Regions from separate parts of the Ornithinibacillus proteolyticus genome, predicted to be linked through region 2. Evidence: a T-box and tRNA genes for the amino acid it is inferred to sense, from the RefSeq annotation. Region 2 holds a T-box; the other holds one or more tRNA genes.
The links. The T-box of region 2 lies ahead of tyrS (tyrosine--tRNA ligase). A T-box ahead of a tRNA ligase gene usually reads a tRNA of that ligase, here a tRNA-Tyr.

Region 1: it encodes a tRNA-Tyr, which carries the amino acid that the T-box ahead of tyrS (tyrosine--tRNA ligase) is inferred to sense. The anticodon was not compared.

Annotation. Positions count from the first base shown of each region.
Region 1 is NZ_JBCPXV010000064.1:1,744-13,304, forward strand. It holds gene AAIB49_RS18030 (CdaR family protein) at 1-1,125, opposite strand, end outside; gene cdaA (diadenylate cyclase CdaA) at 1,118-1,939, opposite strand; gene AAIB49_RS18040 (zf-HC2 domain-containing protein) at 2,192-2,830, opposite strand; gene sigW (RNA polymerase sigma factor SigW) at 2,846-3,409, opposite strand; gene AAIB49_RS18050 (aspartyl-phosphate phosphatase Spo0E family protein) at 3,710-3,889, shown strand; gene rocF (arginase) at 3,924-4,820, opposite strand; gene AAIB49_RS18060 (phosphomevalonate kinase) at 4,936-6,051, opposite strand; gene mvaD (diphosphomevalonate decarboxylase) at 6,044-7,036, opposite strand; gene mvk (mevalonate kinase) at 7,067-8,047, opposite strand; gene AAIB49_RS18075 (hydroxymethylglutaryl-CoA reductase, degradative) at 8,044-9,333, opposite strand; tRNA gene AAIB49_RS18080 (tRNA-Lys) at 9,503-9,575, opposite strand; tRNA gene AAIB49_RS18085 (tRNA-Gln) at 9,673-9,744, opposite strand; tRNA gene AAIB49_RS18090 (tRNA-Tyr) at 9,755-9,838, opposite strand; tRNA gene AAIB49_RS18095 (tRNA-Thr) at 9,877-9,952, opposite strand; tRNA gene AAIB49_RS18100 (tRNA-Val) at 10,128-10,203, opposite strand; tRNA gene AAIB49_RS18105 (tRNA-Glu) at 10,207-10,281, opposite strand; gene fabI (enoyl-ACP reductase FabI) at 10,521-11,297, shown strand; gene AAIB49_RS20040 (YwaF family protein) at 11,392-11,561, shown strand, end outside.
Region 2 is NZ_JBCPXV010000028.1:37,763-49,323, reverse strand. It holds gene AAIB49_RS13480 (cysteine desulfurase family protein) at 1-497, opposite strand, end outside; gene ezrA (septation ring formation regulator EzrA) at 705-2,390, opposite strand; gene refZ (forespore capture DNA-binding protein RefZ) at 2,950-3,558, opposite strand; gene AAIB49_RS13465 (GAF domain-containing protein) at 3,679-4,158, shown strand; gene AAIB49_RS13460 (sensor domain-containing diguanylate cyclase) at 4,413-6,320, opposite strand; gene rpsD (30S ribosomal protein S4) at 6,652-7,254, shown strand; gene AAIB49_RS13450 (DUF6241 domain-containing protein) at 7,429-7,971, shown strand; gene tyrS (tyrosine--tRNA ligase) at 8,114-9,388, opposite strand; T-box leader at 9,447-9,663, opposite strand; gene AAIB49_RS13440 (transglycosylase domain-containing protein) at 9,784-11,561, shown strand, end outside.

The sequences.
Region 1 (11,561 bases), on a different contig from region 2:
ATCAATAGCTATTCGAAAGTCTTCCGCACTTAAGTCTCTAACATCTTGTTCATTTCCTGTTACGGTTATACTTAGCTGCGATTCATTCGGCTCAATAAATCTAAGGTTATACCCATCTGCAAGATTGTCCACCTCAATCGGAACCTCATCTATTGTTTTGGTCTGCTCTAATTGTATCTCTACCTCTATTTCATTTACATCAGAGGGTAGCACACGATCTGGTAGAGCTAGTCCAACCTTAATGGTTCCTGATTTGGTTAATTCAGAAAGATCAATTGGTTCTGTCTTGATTTCATCTAGATTATCTAATATATCAGAAACTGCAAACACTTCAACTTCTTCCACTTTAGGTTCCATCGATACGATGGAATAACCCTTTTGTAATTCTCCTGTTGTTGCGACACTTACTGGTACACTTTTACTCGGATTATCAATTTCAGCAGAGATTACAACCGTTGCCGGATCAACTCTAACAGCAAGTTCATTTCCTTGGCTATCATAGACATTGACTGGTACTTCCCGATTGTTAATCGATTCTGTTAAGCCGGCAACATCCACATACACTTTGACAATGGCAATTCGTTCAATAATTTCCTTTGAGCTTGTCACCTTGACTGTGTTCGTGTTTAATTCATATGCTCCTATCTGGTAACCTTCAGGGAGTTTATCTTCATTAATAAAATCGACACTAACATTAAATTCATTAGATGCTCGTTTTTCAATGAATACAGTAATGGTTTTCGGCTCAATATAGACAGATAATTGATTTGGCACATTATCATATTCAATTTCTACTTCATGCTCTCCCTCAGTCAAATCTCTAAGGTCAACGAAAAGCTCTATGTTACGCTGTCTCACAATTGGAGTTAACGCACTGGCAGGACCTTCTAAAGAGACGGTTACACTTTCTGGAACACCACTAACAACATATTGTTCACTATCTATCAGGATGTCCAATGGAACCCCCGTTAAAGTTTCTGTTTGTGATGATCCACCGAAGAGATTGGGGATAAGACTTTCATTGGATGTATCAGCCTCTTCAATCGAAACAAAAACGTACAACAATATCGCGAAGCCTAAAGAAATACCTCGGATAAACCATTTGCTTCTGAACCAATTATCCACGCTTTTTCCCCCTTATCTTCCAAGCCTTTCTCTCGGAAGCACGATGGCTAGGAGTTAAATTTTCGAGCAAGAAATCTCTTAATCCATCTTGGCTTAACTCTCTGCGAAGCTCTCCATTTTTCGTACCAGATATACCACCGGTTTCTTCTGATACAACAATGGTTAGCGCATCAGTTACTTCACTAATACCCATTGCAGCCCTATGTCTGGTACCTAATTCCTTTGAAATAAAAGGACTTTCAGATAATGGGAGGTAACAAGCCGCTGCAACTATTTCATCATCCTTGATAATGACTGCACCATCATGAAGCGGAGTATTCGGTGTAAAAATATTTGTTAATAGTTGATGCGTTAATTTCCCATTAATCGGTATCCCTGTTTCAACATATTCTCCGATACCCGTCTCGCGTTCTATAGTAATCAATGCTCCTATGCGGCGTTTTGCCATATAATTACAAGCATGAACAATATCGGTGACCATTTTTTCAAACTTTTCTTCTTCGGATTTCATACTTCTAGAGAAAAGATTACCTCTCCCAATTTGCTCTAGAGCTCTTCTAAGCTCCGGCTGGAATAAAATAATAATCACAATAAAACCCCAAGAAATTATCTGGTCAGTTGCCCACATTAGTGTTTGTAATTCAAATAGCATACTGAGCAAACGAACAACAAAAACAACAACAATACCTTTTAATAATTGAATTGCCTTCGTTCCTCGTATTAACATGATTAATTTATATAGAACATACCAGACGAGACCTATATCTACGCCTATTCTTAGTAGGTCTAATATACCAAAATCCCCATTAGGCATGTCTACACTTCCTTTTATACATCGAATTATCTTCCCGTCTTCATTAACTGAATCTATTGTGTAGTCAGATAACAACTGATATTAACGCCCATATGTACAGTTTCTGCGAAAATACCGTTTCCATTATACCATATTTTATATCGCGATACGTCATTTAGCTAGTCTCAATTTCCAAAATTCGGCTAGTAGCTATACCTTTGTTTTTCCCTAAGAACGTATTAAAAAAACCCGGTTCTACAAACCAGGTTTTTACTATTCCATTGAAAATATACCTTTAAAGACATTTTGCATGTGGTACCATACCCATTCAAAAATGCGATTCACTTCTTTTAATTCACCATTAACCCCTGCCGCATTAGCCATAAGACCATTTTGATCTAGTCCATTATCTTCGACTAATTTACCATTGATTAAGGTAACATTCCCATTCACCGTTCCATCAATTTTCAAATTACCATTTTGAACAACTAAGTCACCTTCTACTGTGACTCCCTCTGGCACAACAACCATATGTCCTTCAATGATAAGATTTTCCGGGTTAGAAACCATTAGCTGTGAATCTTGCTCCCATGCGGATATTAATCCAGTAAACATAAAGATAAAAAAGATAGCTGCCGCGGTTAATACCGGATGCATCTTAAACCAGCGCATGTATCTCACATGTTTCTTCTCCACAGGTAGCTGCTGCATCACCCTATTAGCAAAGCCCTCAGGTGCGCTCATTTTATCAGTACTTTGAATTAATGTAATGGTTCTCTTTAATTCATGGAGATGCTTTTGACACGCCATACAGCCCTCTAGATGATTGATTAGCTGGGCTTCTTCTTCCCTCGTGATATCACCATCTAAGTGCTTATGCATTAAATCTAATGCTTCTTTATTACAATCCAACTGGATTCACTCCTTTTACACATGACGAAGCTTTTTACGTAAGGCTTCCCGCCCCCGATGAATTCTAGTTTTTACTGTCCCAATCGGGATGTCTAATATTTCACTAATCTCTTGAAGTGAGAAGTCCTCTAAATAGCGTAGCATTATTATACTACGATACTTGGCTGGGAGCTCAGCAATTTGCTTTTGGATATAATTCTGAAGCTCGAGCCCCTCTAATTGATCCTCTGGAAGCTTTTCATCTGCAGCTAATTGCGAGTACATATCCAACCCATCAGTGCCTTTTACTTCCGCATCAAGATAATAATCGGGTTTTCGTTTTCGTAAACGATCAATGGTTAGGTTTGTTGCAATTCTGTATAACCATGTTGAGAATTTTCTACGTTCATCATAGGAGTGGATATTTATATATGCACGGATAAAAGCTTCCTGAGCAATATCCTCTGCCTCATGTGCGTTTCCTAGCATTCGATAGCAATGTTGATAAATCTTATCCTGATAAAACAAGATAACATCTTCAAAAGCAGCTTGATCCCCTTTTTTGACCTGTTTAATTTTATCTTTAATTAACAATTCCATTCCATGTACCTCCGCCTGATGCGGTATTAAACCTTACGTATCAAAACTAAAAAGGTTTCACTTTTTTTATAAAAAATTCCGCTTTTCATCCATTTTTTTATCGTGTGCGTACAATCTATTTATCCTTGCACACATCACATTAAATCATGGATAGCAAGAACAAATAAACATTAGTAAACTTTTTCCATACCATTATAACGCATAATCGGTAAAAAATATGGATTTTTCTTAATTTACTATTGCAAAACGGTAAATTATTCGGGTAATATAGTTTAATGTATAGTAATAGGGGGAAAAAACATGGATAAACTTTTATTACAAGAAATTGAGCAATGCCGTAAAGAGATGATTACACTGAGTAATAAATATAAACTAACCTCAGAAGTAGTCGTAGAAACGAGTAAAAAATTGGATAATCTATTGAATCAGTATCAATTAAGTGATGTATCTAATAAAGAAAAAGACATCAATTTAATTTAATTTAATTTAAATTAATGCCTTTTTAGTTAATAGATTATTTCAGTTTTTCACCAAATAATGATCCCATTAATCCAACAGCTAATGTAGCTGTTTTATTTTTTTCATCAATTATTGGATTTACCTCCACTACCTCTAAAGAAGTAATCAAATCCGATTCAGCAAGCATTTCCATTGCTAAATGGCTTTCGCGATAGGTCATACCACCTAACACAGGAGTTCCAACACCTGGTGCTTCCGTCGGATCTAATCCATCAAGATCCAAGCTTAGATGAACACCATCGGTACGATCTTTCAAATATTCTATTGCCTCATCCATTACTCGTGACATTCCCATTCGATCGATTTCATGCATGGTATATACTTTAATACCCATTTCACGGATTAATTCTCTTTCTCCAGGGTCTAATGACCTTGCGCCAATTATTACGATATTTTCTGGCTTCACCTTAGGAGCGTATTGATATAGATTGGTAAGTCTTTCATGTCCAAGTCCTAGACTGACAGCAAGTGGCATACCGTGAATATTTCCAGATGGAGATGTTTCACTCGTATTCAAATCCCCGTGAGCATCATACCAAATTACCCCTAAATTCTCATAATGCTTGGAGATTCCAGCCAAGCTTCCAATAGCTATACTATGGTCTCCTCCTAACACTAGAGGGAACCTACCTTTAGTTATTTCTGCATCCACCATTTCCGCTAATGTTTCATTTGCTTCTATGACTTGCTCTAAATTTTTAAGTTTCGTTCCATCCTCATATTTATCTGGACGATTTATCGATATATCCCCTAAATCATGAATATCATAGTTTAAATCTTGTAAGCGCTCAATTGCGCCAGCATAACGAAGTGCACTTGGTCCCATATCTACTCCACGACGACTTTGTCCTAAATCCATTGGGACACCGATTAAAGATATTTTATTTTTCATAATAAAAAGCCACCTCCATATAATATTATTTTACCTTAGATTATAAAAACGACTCAACTCGACAATTTTTCGAATATTTATTCATGCTCCATCCACGAAAGAAAGCATCGCCACATTAGGGCGATGCTTTCTCTATAGAGGTAGCTCCATTAAAATACGGTTGAAGTTCTAATGGAATAATTCCTGCTTCTTCCCAAACATGGGTTAAGTGATTAGCGCTCTCTATAGATGGCATAAAAGCAATTCCACAGTCACCGCCTCCGGCTCCGGATTGCTTTGCAGCTCCTCCTAGTTCTTCAGCTAGATTACATAATTGTGTTATCATAGATGTTTCTAGTTCTGTTTGCGCCTCTTTTCCAACCGTTACTAATGCAGCTCTGTTTTGTTTGATACCTTGCAATAGTTGTGGAAGGTTCTCCGTTTGAACTCCTTTTAGGAAGTGTTCAACTGCTTCCTCACTATCTCGTAAAAACTCCTGATATTTATTAAAATTACGTTCTTTCAATTGCAATATTTGATTTACTAAATTTCCTGTTGATGCTGGACTACCGGTCCAACCAACACGGATATGGATATGTTCCGGTAACGTTACCGGTTTAATGGATAAATATTTCCAATCCATTTCTAGTAGTTCTAATAAAGTATCCGATTCTTTGTATTTCTCTCTTAACCAACTTGCCTGGAAGGAGGAATACTGAATAATTCCGCCATATGCACTAGCAGCCACATCCGCTCCAGAGCCATTACCTTGTGCTGCAATATGCGATATTGCAGCAAGTTTAAATATCAGTAATGGATCTGGTGTTTTTTTCATATGATACTGCAAGATAGCTGTTATGACCCCAACTACTACAGCAGCACTAGAACCAAGACCGAATTTTTTCCCTGTGCTTTTATCATCTAATTCGCTCTTTACCCGAAGCGAAAAATTCTCGATAGTAGTTCCACGCTCTGCTAAATACTTACAGGCGATCGTCATTGCCTCTTGGACAAAATCAACACGTTTATCCTCAGAGTCAATGTTCACCTGGTCATTAGTAAATACCCAATTCAAGTTAGTTAGTTGGAATTTTTCCAGTGTTAGTTGATTCCTATCACTAGGTTGTATATCGACATATACAAAGCGATTAACAGCCATCGCAATTAGCTTGTGATAAGGCTCAAGCACCGCAAACTCTCCAGCAATCATTAATTTTCCAGGGACTTGAATCGTTATGGTTGAATTAGACAAGCTCCTCATCCTCTAAATACGTTATTCCTTGCCCGACTCGACTTAATTTTACATCTGTTACACCTGAAATATTGCGAAGCGTTTCGAGCACCTTCTCCTCATCCTGTGGTAGGTATAACACTTTTACATTAGGTCCCGCATCGATGGTAAAGTATGCTGGAACTCCGGTACTTCGTAATTCCTGTACAGTTTGCATAACAGACATCGTCGTGTCTAACCAGTATGTGAAGGGAGGATTGGCTCCAAGTGTTGTAGCATGCATTTTCAGGCAGTTCGCCTCCGCAATTTCTCCAACCCTTTGAAAGTCTCTCTCCAGAATTCCTTGTTTTATTGCTTCTAAATCAGATGGAATACTTTCAACCCATCCTTTAAAAAAGGGTGAAGTTTCAACCGTCCGCTTCATCCCTGACCTGCTGGATACTTTTTTCATTTTTGCATCGAGAACCACCGCAGCAATTCTAATGTCCCAATGATCTTTTGGAGCTACTGGTACAGCAAAGGAATCATAGCCGTCTTCCATCTCCCCTTTTTGCCATTCGGCAAATCCACCAAAGATAGAACGACATGCAGAACCAGAGCCTTGGCGGGTTAAACGAGATAGTTCCGATTCAGTCAGGCTCAACCCAATTGCTTTTGTCGCAGCAGCTGCAAGTGCAGCAAAGCCTGATGCAGAAGAAGCAAAACCCGCTGCAGTGGGAACTGCATTTATCGATTTTACTTCTGCATATAGTTGCTTTCCAGCTATATCTCGAACTTTATTAAGAAAGTTCGTTACTCGGTTGTATTGCTCACCTACTACCATCTCATCATTTAAGGTAAAGGTATCCTTTGTTAGTTCAGGCTTAAACGAAACTGTTGTTGTCGTATAAAATCCGTCTAACGTTACAGATAAACTATTATTAGTAGGTAAAATTAATGCTTCATCACGCTTTCCCCAATATTTAATTAATGCAATATTGGTATGCGCCTTTGCAGTTGCTTTCATGACTGTTCCCCTTTTCAAAGCCATTTCTTATTAATCTTGTTTTCTTAAGACAAATGGCCAAACAGCTTGCGCACCAAATTCTTTTAGCTTCTCTGCTAGTTGCCTTGAATGTAACTCATTCTTGGCAAGCGCAATCACACAGCCACCATTGCCAGCACCAGTTAATTTAGCACCTAGCGCGCCCTCTTTACGAGCAAAGTTAATTAATCGATCTAGTCCCTCATCACTAACACCTAGCGCAACTAATTCCTTTTGCGCCTCATTTAACATTTGGCCTAATAAATTCTTACCAGCCTTTTCTAATGCGTGTTTAGCTAAATGAGTTAATTCCCCGATTCGTTCAATTTTGGCCTGAATCTTCTTAGGAGCTTTCTTTAAAAGATGAGCAACCGATTCCACGGCTGAACGTGTGTCACCAATACGACCTGAGTCCGCTACAATAAAATGAAAATCCTCTCCAGGACTTATATAGCTTACCGGATTTTCTTTTTCGAACCATACCGGTGATTCCGAGGTTATCGTTAATGTATCAATCCCACTCGGAGAACCATGAGCAAACTTCTCTGCAATATTAGCAAAATGTAACAACTCTCTTTCTGTATACGTCACATTTGCATAAGAAAATAACGATCGAATAATAGCGATTGCGACCGATGCGCTAGATCCTAATCCTTTTCCAGGTGGTATAGAGGATTTTATTTTAATGACTAGGTCCTCTTTAGGAAGTCCTAAATATTTTAAGGTTTCATGAATGCTGTTTACAATTCCTTCTAATGTAAGTGGCGCAGAATCCATCGGCCCATTATAAAAGGTACTATCGAACTTAATTGGCCCTTTATGATATTCAATTACAGATTCTACTCCTACTAACGGAAAAGGTATCGCGATTGCTGGTTGTCCGTGTACAACTGCATGCTCACCAATTAAGATTAGTTTGCTATTCGCAATTCCAATTCCACTTTTTTCTGTTGTTATTAATTTATTTGTGATTGTTAGTTTTTCTGTACTCATTTTGAATATTGTTCCACCAATTCTTTAGCTTTACCTACACGGATTTCCTTTAACTTAACTAATTGTTCAGCTATAATATCAATCATCTCCCCAGTAGCGCCAGCAGCTATCGCAACAGATCGAGAATGCAGGGCCATATGACCTTTTTGAATTCCATCTGTTACTAGAGCTTTTAAAGCACCGAGATTTTGTGCTAAACCTACTGCAACAATAATTTGTGCAAGCTCGGAAGCAGATTCTATATTTAACATTTTATGCGCTAATTGTGAAATCGGATGTACACGAATCGCTCCACCTACTGTGCCAATAGACATTGGTAATTCTAATTCTCCTACCAAATTACCCTCCTGATCAACTGACCATTTCGTCATGGAACGATAACTTCCAAAACGTGATGCATAGGCATGAGCTCCCGCTTCAACCGCACGCCAATCATTACCAGTCGCAATGACAACTGGATCAATGCCATTCATAATCCCTTTATTATGTGTTACTGCCCGGTATGGGTCAGAGTCTGCGAATTCAAATGCATGCACTACACCATCGCGCACTTCTTCACCAGAGTATTCGCCTGTAGTTAATAATTTAGGGGGGATAACACATGTAGCCTTTGCGACACAGCGATCAGCAAGATTAGATAAAATACGTAGGTATACTTTACCTGCCGTAAGCTCTTCGACTGTCGGAGCCAACGATTCAACCATAGTGTTTATAATATTGGCACCCATTGCGTCACATGTATCAATATATAAATGTAATACAAGCATTGTTCCGTAGCTGGAACCAGGTGAATCATTTAGAATACGTACATCTAAATCCCTTGCTCCCCCACCTCTGGCTACAATACTAGGATAAGCAGCATTAGCTGCCTCTATTAATTCATTTTTAGCTTCTAACAATACATTCTTTGCAGCATCGAAATCTGGACAACCAACTACTTGGATTTGTCCAATCATGACTCTATCTGAAGCTTCTGTTTTAAAACCACCTGCATCTCTTACAATTTTAGCAATGTGACTTGCAGAAGCGACAATTGATGGTTCCTCAACAACCATTGGTATTATATAGTCTTTCCCGTTAATTAAGAAGTTCAATCCTAATCCTAACGGAAGTGGGAATGTTCCTATAACATTCTCAATCATTTTATCTGCAGTATCGATTGGTAATGCCTCCTGTGATGTTAAGACGCTTAAGTCATCTTCAGATAGCTCAAGTGCCTCCTGCAACAGCTCTCTTCGTTCTTCAACTGTTCTTTTATAAAATCCAGGAATCCTAGAAGATCTCATACCAACCATCCTTTAATAGTATCTATTTATTTAGTAAGAACTTGTTTCATTCTTTATTTTATATAAAGAATTACTCTATCTATTATGTTAAAAAACAGTATAAAATGCAAATAAAAAAAAAAGGTTACGAAAGAATCGTAACCTTGCATGATTTCACGTATTTATATGATGAGCCATGAAGGATTCGAACCTTCGACCCTCTGATTAAAAGTCAGATGCTCTACCGACTGAGCTAATGGCTCATGTTATCAAGTGGTTCTAAGTTAGTCTGAGCGTTTTTATATAATCGGCGGCTTCTTTGTGTTCCATAAATAAAAAAGTCCCAGAAAATAAAAAAAGCTGGGCTACCAGGATTCGAACCTGGGAATCACGGGACCAAAACCCGTTGCCTTACCGCTTGGCTATAGCCCAATAATGTAAATGGTGGAGGGGGGCAGATTCGAACTGCCGAACCCGAAGGAGCGGATTTACAGTCCGCCGCGTTTAGCCACTTCGCTACCCCTCCATATAGTTAACATATTAATATGTTTTTATACAAAAAAATGGTGCCGGCCAGAGGACTTGAACCCCCAACCTACTGATTACAAGTCAGTTGCTCTACCAATTGAGCTAGGCCGGCATGGTATTAACTCACCTATTCATTTTATCACGCTTGCCTGATGACCCCTGTATCTTCCAGCATATTCATGGATGTGTATGCTTCGGGGTTACTCGTAGCTGATTCGGTAGAAGTATTGCTCGTTGCTCTACCAATTGAGCTAGGCCGGCATGGTGAAGAACTATCTAGGTTTAAATGGTGGAGGATGCAGGGCTCGAACCTGCGACCCCCTGCTTGTAAGGCAGGTGCTCTCCCAGCTGAGCTAATCCTCCACATGGTGACCCGTACGGGATTCGAACCCGTGTTACCGCCGTGAAAGGGCGGTGTCTTAACCGCTTGACCAACGGGCCAGTTCATTTATTCAACTTGTCTTAGCAGTCAACGAATTTTATTATATACAGATTTCTACACTTTGTAAAGAGAAAAATGATATTTTTTTATAAAAAATTTTCATCCCCCGTAAAACCCTTGATACACAAGGGAGTATCCCCCTAATAAAATTAATAAATTAAGAAATAAATTGGTTTTTCATTTAAAAAGTGATAAATTATAGTTAGGTACTAATAGTTAATCACAATGGAGGTTCCAAATGACTGAACTATTAAAGGATAAAAACATTGTTGTTATGGGTGTTGCCAACGAAAGAAGTATTGCATGGGGTATTACAAAATCACTCCATAATGCTGGAGCAAACCTTATATTTACTAACAGGCAAGAAAGATCGTATAAAAAACTAACTAAGTTATTAGAACAAAATGATATCGAGGCTAAACTCATCGTTACCTGTGATGTTGCGGACGATGCAAGTATAAGCAACGCTTTTAATGAGATAAAAGAAAAGGTTGGGGTTATACACGGACTTGTCCATGCCGTCGCATTTGCAAACCGCGATGAACTGAAAGGTGATTTCAGCGATACATCAAGAGAGGGATTTTTATTAGCACAGGATATTAGTGCATTTTCTTTAGTTGCTGTCACAAAAGCAGCAAAAGAACTAATGACTGAAGGTGGCAGTATCGTTACGCAAACATATTTAGGTTCTGAAAAAGTAATTCCTAACTATAATGTAATGGGAGTTGCCAAAGCTTCTTTAGAAGCAAGTGTTAGATACCTAGCCGAAGATGTTGGAAAACATGGTATTCGCGTAAACGCAGTATCTGCTGGACCTATTCGGACCTTAGCAGCAAAAGGTGTCTCTGGGTTTAACGAGAAACTAGGCATGGTGGAAGAAAAAGCACCTTTACGCCGTAATGTTGACCAGGACCAAGTTGGAGACGCTACCCTATTCTTTATCAGTGACCTTTCTCGTGGTGTAACCGGAGAGGTGCTACATGTCGATTCAGGTTACCACATAATTGGTGGCTAATTTTACTAATCCATAATCAATCATAGACGCTTACTAAAAATGCTTTAGTAAGCGTTGTTTTCTATTTAGATAAGGAAATACAGGGGGGATTTGAATGGGAGAGTGGTTTGCTAGTAAGGCAGTATCATCTTTTCATTTATGGGGGATCCACCACCTATTCATGGTATTCTTATTTATTTTTGGAGTTGTATTACTACTAATTTGCTCCAACAAATGGATTACCAATAAAAGGACATCTAATTTTTTTAGGATGGGGTTATTGAT
Region 2 (11,561 bases):
TTTTTAGCAATTTCACCAATTTCTTTTATTGGTTGAATGGAACCAATTTCGTTATTAACATGCATAATACTAATTAAAATGGTATCCGGTTGAATGGCACGTTTTACATCTTCAACAGACACAACTCCAGCTTCATTTACAGGTAAATAGGTTATTTGAAATCCTAGCGTTTCTAAACTTTTACATGCCTCATAGACAGAAGGATGTTCAATTTCAGTGGTAATGATATGCTTACCTCGTCCTTGATGCTGTAATGCTATTCCCTTAATAGCAGTATTATTCCCTTCTGTACCACCTGATGTGAAGATAATTTCATCCTCATAAACGTTTAGAAGATTCGCAGCTTGTTCCTTCGATTTTAGTAGAAGTTTCTCCGTCTCTCCACCAAGGATATGGATAGAAGAAGGATTTGCAAAGTAACTGGTTGATACCTGTTGAAAACTTTGTAACACTTCTGGATGTGGTTTCGTGGTTGCACTATTATCTAGATATATCATGAAAAATCCTCCTTTTATCACTTTTTATTGCAACAAATGAGAGCTGCTTATAACAATTCATTTCGTATTTAATCCCAAAATATCATTATAGAAAAACTTCCGATAACGTGAAAGTTTTTAATCTTAACTTCATATTAAACACAAAACGGAAGGCTGTCTTTAGGAAATCTCTTTCCATAAAGCAGCCTCACTGACCATTCTTATTTTTTATATTAATTGATGTTCTTCAATTCGCTTTAATGCACCAGGCTCCACTTCTTCAAGTGCTTTAGCAGCCTGTTCCAATGCTACTTCATATTCATAACTTCTAAATAAATTCTCTGCTTCTAATAGCTTCGCAGCAAGCAATGGATATTTACTTCTGTAACGGTTAGCATATTGTATAACTTGTTCAGTTAAACGTGCTTGATCTACCATGACTTCCGTTTGCTCTACCAATAAATCCACTGCTGCTTTAGCTGCCGTTAACGAGCGCTGTACTTCAGCAATATCTAAAGGACTTTTCTCCAATGCTTTTAATACATGATTACTTTTCTCTAAAGCTTCGTCCATTGAATTCCAAATAAAATTTGGTACTCCAGGAATATTACTCTTTTTAATCTTGCGGTTCGTCTCATTAATTTGTTCACGGATATCAGCTAATTTTTCTTTCGCTTCTATCTCGTCTTTCCTCATGTTATAAATACTCGCTTTAAAATCTTGATGCTTTTCATAAAGCTCTTCTAACTGATTAAATCCAGTTTCCAGCTGTGTTCGCAGTTCTGAATGAGGCATATCATCCTCTTCTAGACCTTCTACAACTTCATCGAATATTTTTTGCAGCTGTCCAATACTCTTTTCCAATGATAGGTATTTTTCCATATCTTGATCATCAAAATAATACGTTTGCTTCAATAAGTCAACCTCTGATTTCGTTTCTTCAAATGATGCCGCAATTTCTTCTACTGACTTTTGGTAGCTTGGAACTTGGGTTTCCATATAATTCTTGGCAATTGCTTCTTTCTCCAACAATTGATACATTTCCTGAATACGATCTTCAACCTCTTTCATTAAGGTTCTCGCTTCTGTTGATGTTCCCTTTTCTAGAGCGATAACACAATCTAAAAGCCTCTGTTGGTACCCTTGTAATTCATTTTCAAAGCCTAGATGTTCAATGCGGAATCCTTCTTCTTTCATCTCTTTAATTCCAGCATATAAATCATCTATTTGGGCAGGAATATCCTGTTTACATGCTCGATATATTTCTGGAAACTCTTCCATTTCGACTGTAAGTAAATCTAGACGTTCTTTTAGGGAGTCTACTAATTCTTTCGCTTCAGTGTAATTCCCTAAATCTACTAATTCATGGTATTGATTTAGCATCTCCGCTAGTTCGTCAATCTCTACTTCAAAACGTAATTCCGCTTTTCCATATTGGAATCTATTCTGTGCAATTTTCTTACGTAACTGTTTAATTGCCGGTTGAATATTTTCCACTTCTTTACGACTTGTTTCTTCTGATTCAACTAATGCATCTAATTCAATGAGAATTTTATCAATATCTTTTTCAATTGTTTGTAAGCTCTGCTCCGTTTTTCGCAGAATCTTCTTTGCGTTCGAGAAACGGAATCGGTCCGCGGCCTCTTCAGCATCAAATAAATATTCTTCAATATCCGGAAGCGATTTTGAAAGTATATAATCCCATCGTTCCTTCCAAGATTCGAATCGGTCTTGCGTCTCACCAGATAGATTTAGCGCTTTAATTCTTGTTAACTGCGCAGATACATTTCTGTTCATGACATCTAGCTTCCAACCCTCTAGGCGGTCAACTAAATCATAAATTCTCTTTCTCATAATAAGGCTTATAATAATTAGTGCGATTATGACAAGTACAATTCCAATAATATATTCCATAGTAAAGCCCCCTAAAAAATCCCAAGAAGAAATTCCTTTATATAAAAATGATTCTCTTATCATGTAAAGCTATTTTTCTATAATCATTATAATACCATGTATCCGCGATTTTTGGCTAAAAAAATCAATTAAAAAAGTGATTTTTTGTCAGATTATGAAAGTAGTTATATAATTCCTTCAAATTTTCAGGTACACTAGAATGAAAAAAAAGGCTGGGACAAAAGGATGAATCTTAAAGTAAAAACCGTATGATGAGCAAGGATCCCGCTCCGGAAATATACTTGCGGTTGCTTCCAGCACAGGGGCGACATCTGCTCGATAAAACCATCGCAGTGTCTACCTTGCACTTTATCACAGCATAAGTCGACATCTGCTCGAGAGAACCTCGCAGTGTCTTCTTTACCGCCGGGCGGCTGCCTTAGCCTCCTCGTGCTACTTCTTTAGGAGTCTCAACCTTGCCCTTCCTCCCACAGGAGTCTACGTATATTTCGGAGCTAGTATCGTGTATCATTCGGTTTTATATTCAATTCTTTTGCTATGTCCCAACCTCTTTCCTTTCTTATTGGGTTATATAATCAATCCATTGATGAATGGTCTGAACATATTTGGTAACAAATAAGGAATGCGAGTAATCCCCTACGACCTGACTCCGCCATTCATTATGTAAAACATAAGGTGTGACAAGCATACCTTTTAATTGCATCAGTAAAAATTGCCGATCTAATTTTTGTTTATCTACGTTACCGCCTTTAACTACAGCGGTGAATGCATTTCCAATAATAAAATTTTCTTTCGCTAAGTAGGTAACAACCATTTCACGAACAAATACAGAATCCATGGATAATTCACGATGTATAAAGCAGGATAATTGTAGGTTACTATGTTTATATTGTATAATTTTATGTATTAATTTTTTCAATTTTTCATTAGGGGTATCATCACTTGATTCTTCAAGAGTTGCTTCAATGATTGCTAAATATTCTTCGTAATAACGTGAGACAGCATACTCTAATAATCCCTGCTTTCCTTTAAAGTAATAACTTATAGAGGAAACATTAACAGAGGCTTTTTCTGCGATGTCACGAACAGAAGTACCATGGAATCCTTTTTGATAAAAAAGTGAAGAAGCAGCCTCAACTACTTTTCTTTTAGTAGGGGAATCTTTCATTGAACCCAACTCCTTTCGTAATCATTTAGATTCATATATTATTAATACGACAGAAATATAAATTATCCTGCTTCATTCATCAGGATTAATTATAACTATTTTTTGGGAGGATGTTTATCTATGTTTCAATCGAGTTTATATTCTGGTGATAAAGTAAAAGATTATGAACTATTAATTAAGCAGTTATCAGCGTTAGTAGATGGTGAAACAGATGTTATTGCTAATTTATCCAATGCCTCTGCCTTATTAAATCAATTTCTTGATGAAACCAATTGGGTGGGGTTCTATTTATGGAAAGATGACGAGCTTGTTTTAGGACCATTCCAAGGATTACCAGCTTGCATTCGTATTGGTTATGGAAAAGGTGTATGTGGTACTGCTGTTAAAGAACGTAAAACACAACGAATTGAAGATGTTCATCAATTCCCTGGACACATTGCGTGTGACAGTGCCAGTCAATCAGAAATTGTTGTTCCTATTATAAAAGATGGTGAAATATTCGGTGTCCTTGATATTGATAGCCCGATTTTAAATCGCTTTGATGAAACGGATCAAGAATACTTGGAGAAATTTGTTGCCGAATTAACGAAATATCTTTAGGTTTCATACAATAATTTATTCGTCCATATCGGTTCGAAAGACGCCCCGCGTAACAAAAGCAATAAAAAGAAGACATCGCACAGGAAGTACCTCGCGCGTGTCTTCTTTTTGTTTTATCTAATACATGTAAGAGAACGATATTTAACTTCGATCTGTAGAAAGCATACGGCGCTAACCTTTTTTTCTTAATTAGAAGTCAGCTAAATGATTTCTCAATGCGAAGCTTAATTCTAATAATCCAAGTCATTACAAAACTAAGCGTGTAGATTATCTTTTTCCTGTTCATCTATGCTATATTTCACGACACAGTTTTTTCCATAGTTTTTGGCGTCATAGAGAGCCTTATCTGTTCGAATAAAAAAGTTCTTAGCCGAGTCATCAGATGCTTTTGTCCAAGAAGAAACACCTGCCGATAACGTTACTCTTGGTTCTGTAAAGCTTTCTACTTGGGTATTTATTTTCCTAGCTAGTTGAACTCCCTCATTTAATTCCGTATTAGGTAGATAAACAGCAAGTTCTTCTCCACCCCATCTAGCTGCAACATCTCTGTCCGCAATATTGGACTTTATAATAGTTGCTACCTGCTTTATTACTTCATCGCCAATATAGTGACCATATGTATCATTAACTTGTTTAAAATTATCAATATCAAATAAAATTAATGTCCCCAGTTCCCCACTTTTCATATGCTGTATTATTTTTTCATCCAAGTAATTTCGTGAATTTAGCTGGGTTAAGTAATCTGTTGAAGCTGCCTCTTGTAATTGTTCTTTTAGAATAGTGTTAACAAAGGCTAATGTAGAGTGACGAATGATGGATTGTAATAGTTTAAACTCGTCAAATGAAAATGCATACGAATCGTGATGAAGTACGATAACAACACCATTTACCTCACCGGCATTAATCATCGGTAAAGCCATTACAGAGTGATAAGGAAAATAAGTATCCTTCGATGTAAATTCTCCTGAAAAAATGGCTTCTTTACGTTTTAGTATATCGGAAACGAACGTACGCATTACCATACGACCTTCCAATGTCTCAAAAAATGAGGTACTACCATCAATTGCCTCAAAATGATGTGCCATTTCCTGCTTTTTATAGATGAATCCTATTTCGGAAGGTTTACAGATTTTTATGATCTGATCTCTTACAAGCCTCGTTATTTCCGTTAAATCTAAGTTTGAGTTTAATCGTTGAGTTAAGTCATTAATCAATTGCAAATCGGATACAAGATGCTTCGAATTTTGGTATAAAATGGTATTTTCGATAGCTTTTCCTGCTGTGTTAGCAAACTTCCTAATAAACGCAATCTCCTCTTCTGGAAAGTCTATTATCATCGGGATAATAATTTGTAGTACACCATATACCCCTTGGTATCCCTTCAAAGGCGCATATATACACGTGTTTTTCTCCTGAATTAGGTTTTCTATTTGAATTTCCGCCTTTAAAAAGGCCTGAGAGCTAGCTAGTTTTGTTGAATCGTCACTGAATTCAATTGCCCTTATAGGTAAACCTAATGTCTCATCATGATCCTGCGCTAATAATAAGTAAAATGCATAGTCAGGATAAATACGACGGATGCTAGAGATAATTTCTGTATATATTTCTGTCTTATTATTTAAAACTAAAAATGTAGACGTAATATCATATAACGTTTGGTATTTTTCTTCATTTTGTTTTGATTGGATGACTTCATTTACAACTGTAAACGACCTTTCTAGCTCCACTTTGATCGTGATTAAAAGCTCATCCACTAACCCTTGTTTAGAATCTATACCTAGTACAATCATTCCAGCCGGACCACATGATGGCTGTATCGGAACAGCTATCGTAGTCTCTTCCGTTTTAGCGGATGAAAATACATTATCCTCCTCGGCAATTTCCATGAAGGTCTGATTCTGTATAATGGTATTCCAATACTTATTATGAGGATCTGCAATTTTATTTGAAAATGCTTCAACTGAATTATTCGTATGTGCTACTAATTGAAGCTGTTTGTGACTTTGATCATAGGTGTATATACCAATAAAATCTAAATCCAGTAATTTATATAAACTAGTGGATAGATTTTGATAGAAATTGTCCTTACCAGTAGGTGATACAGTAGTAAGTGAATTATAGTTAATTAATTTGATTTGTTCTTGTATAGAGCTAATATTCATCATAATCACCTATCAAAGGATTTTATTTATTGCTATTATATAATATATTGATTTAAATTTACCATTTTATCATATGAAATAGCACGTTATTCAACCTTTTTATTAAAAGAATCATTGACTTAGTTCCAAAAAAATTATATACTATTCTTTGTGTAAAATAATAAGGCAGCCTAAGTGAATCACCAATCTGTCCATTTTGTTCCTCATAACGAGGTGTATCGCGTAACTCTCAGCTGCTGGAGCGATGGTACATGAAAACATAATGGCGTTTGGCGCGATCACGGTTGGAATTTTATTTTATGCAAATAAAATAAAAAGGAGGAAATGTCCTATGGCACGATATACTGGTCCTGTATGGAAAAAATCACGTCGTCTTGGCATTTCATTAACTGGAACTGGCAAAGAGCTAGATAAACGCCCTTATGCTCCTGGGCAACACGGAGCTAACCAACGCAGAAAGCTTTCTGAGTATGGTCTTCAATTACAAGAAAAACAAAAACTACGCTTTATGTATGGATTGAACGAACGTCAATTCCGCACTCTATTCGATAAAGCTGGTAAAATGAAAGGTGTTCATGGTGAAAACTTCATGGTACTTCTTGAATCTCGCCTTGATAACCTTGTTTATCGTTTAGGTCTTGCACGTACTCGTAGACAAGCTCGTCAGCTTGTAAACCACGGTCACGTGACAGTTGATGGATCTCGCGTTGATATTCCATCTTACCTAGTAAAACCTGGTCAAACAATTGGTCTTCGCGAAAAATCAAGAAACCTTGATATCGTGAAAGAAGCAATCGAAGTAACAAACTTCGTACCAGAATATTTAACATTTGACGCTGACAAATTAGAAGGTACATTCAATCGTTTACCAGAACGCTCTGAATTACCATCTGAAATTAGCGAACAATTAATCGTAGAATTCTATTCTCGTTAATAACCTTAAAAACTCTGAGATTTAGTATCTTAACTAAATTTCAGGGTTTTTTTTATCGCTATAATCTCCCCTTATGCAAGTCCTCCCCTCCTTAGCGGATTACTTTTTTGAAAATTGAATATTTATTTTTAAGTGCTCCTGTAATAAACTAGGTAGTAGGAGGTTTTAAGTAGTATGAATAAATTGATAGTCTTTTTATGTATTGTTGCTATTTCCATTCTTGGATACTTTGGATTTTTAATTCTATCTGATGTGAAAGAGGCAAGCACTGACAAAAATGAAACAAATGTATCTGAATCCTTAGAAGACATTCGAGAATCGGTAGGTGGTACCATTACAGAAGAACAAGCAGCGTCCTATGAGGAACAAGGATTAAACCCATTTGGACAAAGAAAAACAGCAGATCAATTGACCGACGCTGACTATCAAGAATATATCCATGGAATGAGTCACCAAAAAGTAAAGGCTGAGCAAAAATGGGGCTTTTATCAAATAACGCCCGAGAGAATACAGTGGTTACTTGAAGGTCTTGATCAAACAGAACTTAAACACGAGGAAATCTATCGAACTATTTTAGAAAAATGGGCTAAAGGAGATTTCACAACAGCAGACGTTGACCATAATACAATTTGGGAATTACAAGGTGGAAATATAGGAAGGGCAACAGGAGTCCTAACTCCCGAAGAGGAAGAAGCCTATATCCGCAGCCATCAATAGCTCTATTTCTTACATAAATGAAAAAACCAAACTAATATCAAATCCATGAATTTGAATTAGTTTGGTTTTTTCTAGCTTATTAAAGGCATCATGTAGTCAATCTGGCAACATTCACTACCCAAATCTTGTTCATAACTTTTACTTAATTGTTATATTGAATCAAGAAGTACTTCTTCTTCCCTCTTCTAATAATCGTAAATTTCCCTTCAATTCGATCTGCTTCTGAAACAACATATTGAAGATCTTGTTGTCGTTCCCCATTAATATAGATAGCACCATTAGTAACATCTTCTCTAGCTTGTCGTTTAGATGATGAAATCTTAGCATTCACCAATAAATCAACAATGCCTATATCTTCCTTATCTGTATGGAATGAAGGAACATCTTTAAAACCTTGTTCAATATCACTTGCAGAAAGTGATTTTAAATCTCCACTGAACAAGGAAGCTGTAATTTTCTGTGCTTGTTCAACCGCTTCTTGACTATGAACCATTCTAGTCATTTCTTCAGCTAATCGCTTTTGAGCTATTCGGTTTTCTGGATGATTTTCTACTTCTTGCTCTAGCTCATGTAGCTCCTCTTCATTCAAGAACGTAAAGTAGCGTAAGAACTTCATTACATCGCGGTCATCCGTATTGATCCAGAACTGATAGAACTCATATGGACTCGTCTTTTCTGGGTCTAACCAAATCGCACCACCAGCAGTTTTTCCAAATTTAGTTCCATCTGCCTTGGTAATTAGTGGTACTGTAAGACCAAATACCTTCACTTCATCTTCTTCATTCTCTCTTGCTCGACGGATTAATTCCATACCAGCTGTAATATTACCCCATTGGTCACTTCCACCAATTTGCAATGTACAATTTTCTCGTGTATATAATTGTTGGAAATCTAAAGATTGTAAAATCATATAACTAAATTCTGTAAAGGAAATCCCTTGTTCTATACGAGCAGAAACAGATTCCTTAGCAAGCATGTAATTTACACCAAAATGCTTACCCGCATCACGCAAGAAATCAATAACCGTCATGCTCCCCAACCATTCATGGTTATTTCTAACTACTACTTCATTCTCGTTCTGATCTACTTCAAGAATTTTAGATATTTGTTGTTTAATGCTTTCACTATAACCTTTTACTACTTCTTCCGTATTTAAAGAGCGCTCTGTTGAACGACCACTAGGATCACCAATCATTCCTGTACCGCCACCAACTAAAGCAATCGGTCTATGTCCCGCCTTTTGGAATCGTTTTAACATCACTAATGGTACAAGATGTCCGATGTGTAAGCTATCCGCAGTTGGATCAAAACCACAATATAATGTTACTTCATTTTCAGCTAAATGCTTTTCTAACCCTTCTCTATCGGTAACCTGATTAATTAACCCTCTTTTTTCTAATTCATCTAAAATATGCATCTTTACTCACACTCCAACTTTTTCTTTTAAAAAACAAAAAAACCCATTCCTTATGTAAATAAGGGACGAGTTAAACACGCGGTACCACCCTTGTTGCAGAATTCTGCCACTTTGGGGTTGTTAACGATGACTTTCACCGTCTTAATTTCACCTATTAGGTTCATTAAGATTGCTCCAGAATTGTAATTCGCATGCAAATATTTACTGGTTCCCACCAACCACCAGCTCTCTTGGAAAGGGATTTGCAATACTACTGTTTCCTTCATTGCTTTCAAATATAGTATTATACATATCATATAAAATATATTTCAAAAATGCAACGTTTTTTTAAATTACAGTACCTACTCTTTTTCTACTATGCTATAATAATGCTTGGAATAATAGGAGGTTTTATCGTGGATTTTAAACACTTTTTTCAAAATGTTGGAACCAAGGTAAAAACGGTTTGGAACACTGGAAAAATCCAACGTGTTTCCCGAATTACATATGATGTTATCTGGAATGTTATCTTATTTTTTATCATATTAGGGACCATTGGAATGTTTTTAGGTGCAGGAATCGGGTTTGGATATTTTGCTTCTCTTGTAAAAGACGAACCAATTAGATCATACGAAAGTATGGAAAAAGATATCTATGACTATGAAGAAACTTCCAAGCTGTATTTTGCAGGAGATATTTATATCGGTGATATTCAATCTGATCTTCACCGTGAAGAAACAAAACTAGAAAATATATCCCCTACTTTAATAGAGGCTGTCTTGGCTACAGAAGATGAATTCTTCTATGAGCATAATGGGGTTGTACCAAAGGCCATCATTCGGGCCTTAGTCCAAGAGTTTACCAACTCTAATATGAAATCTGGTGGTAGTACATTAACACAACAATTAATTAAAAACCAGATTTTAACAAATGAAGTATCGTTTGATAGAAAAGCAAAAGAAATATTACTAGCTATGCGGTTAGAACAGTTCTTTAGTAAAGATGAGATATTAGAGGCTTACTTAAATATTATCCCTTATGGGCGCAGTGCTAATGGTAGGAATATCGCAGGTGTTCAAACTGCTGCAAGGGAACTCTTTGGTGTCGATGCAGACGAGGTAAACTTACCACAAGCTGCATTTCTTGCCGGCCTCCCACAAGGTCCTTCTTATTACACACCATATAAAAGTGGTGGCGGATTAAAGGATGAGGAAGGGCTAGCTCCTGGAGTTAATCGTATGAAAGTCGTGCTTAGTCGAATGTATGAATCAGGGAAAATAACAGACAAGGAATATCAAGAAGCACTAAAGTATGATATTACAAAAGACTTTGTAACAGAATCAGAATCACCACTTGATAAATACCCACATTTGACGATTGAATTAGAAGAAAGAGCTAGTGAAATCTTAACCTATGTGTTAGCTGAAAAGGATGGCTACTCGAAGGAAGATTTAGATGAGGATCATGAGCTTAAAGAAGAATATGCCATTTTAGCCAATCGAGACTTACGTAGAAATGGCTATAATATCCATTCGACGATTGATAAGGATATCTATGATGCTTGGCAAGAAGTTGCTAAGAACTTTAAATATTATGGACCTGATTCAACAAAGCAGGTTGTCGATCCTAGTACAGGTGAAGTAATTGAACGCCAACGAGTAGAGGCAGCTGCGGAATTAATCGAAAATTCAACTGGTAGAATCATTAGTTTTCTTGGTGGACGTGGCTATAGCTATGATAACCAATTAAATTATGCTACTAGAGCAAAGAGATCAAATGGAAGTACAATGAAGCCATTATTAGTGTATGCTCCAGCTATGGAAAAAGGAATCATTCAGCCAGGTACACCGATTGCAGACGTTGAAACATCATGGGGTAGTTGGACTCCACAGAACTTCGACAATAGCTATCATGGTATTTTACCGGTTCGGAATCATTTAATGAATTCCTATAATGTTCCTGCTATAAAAGTCTATACACAAATAATGAATGATAATCCAGTTGAGCAATATCTTCGCAAAATGGGTATTACATCTATCGGTGATGATGAATATGCACACCAAGCCCTTGCTATTGGGGGGACATCAACTGGTATAACAATCGAAGAAAACACAAATGCATATGTTACATTTGCAAATGGTGGTAACTTTGTCGATGCGTATATGATTGAGAAAATTACTACGCAAGATGGAGA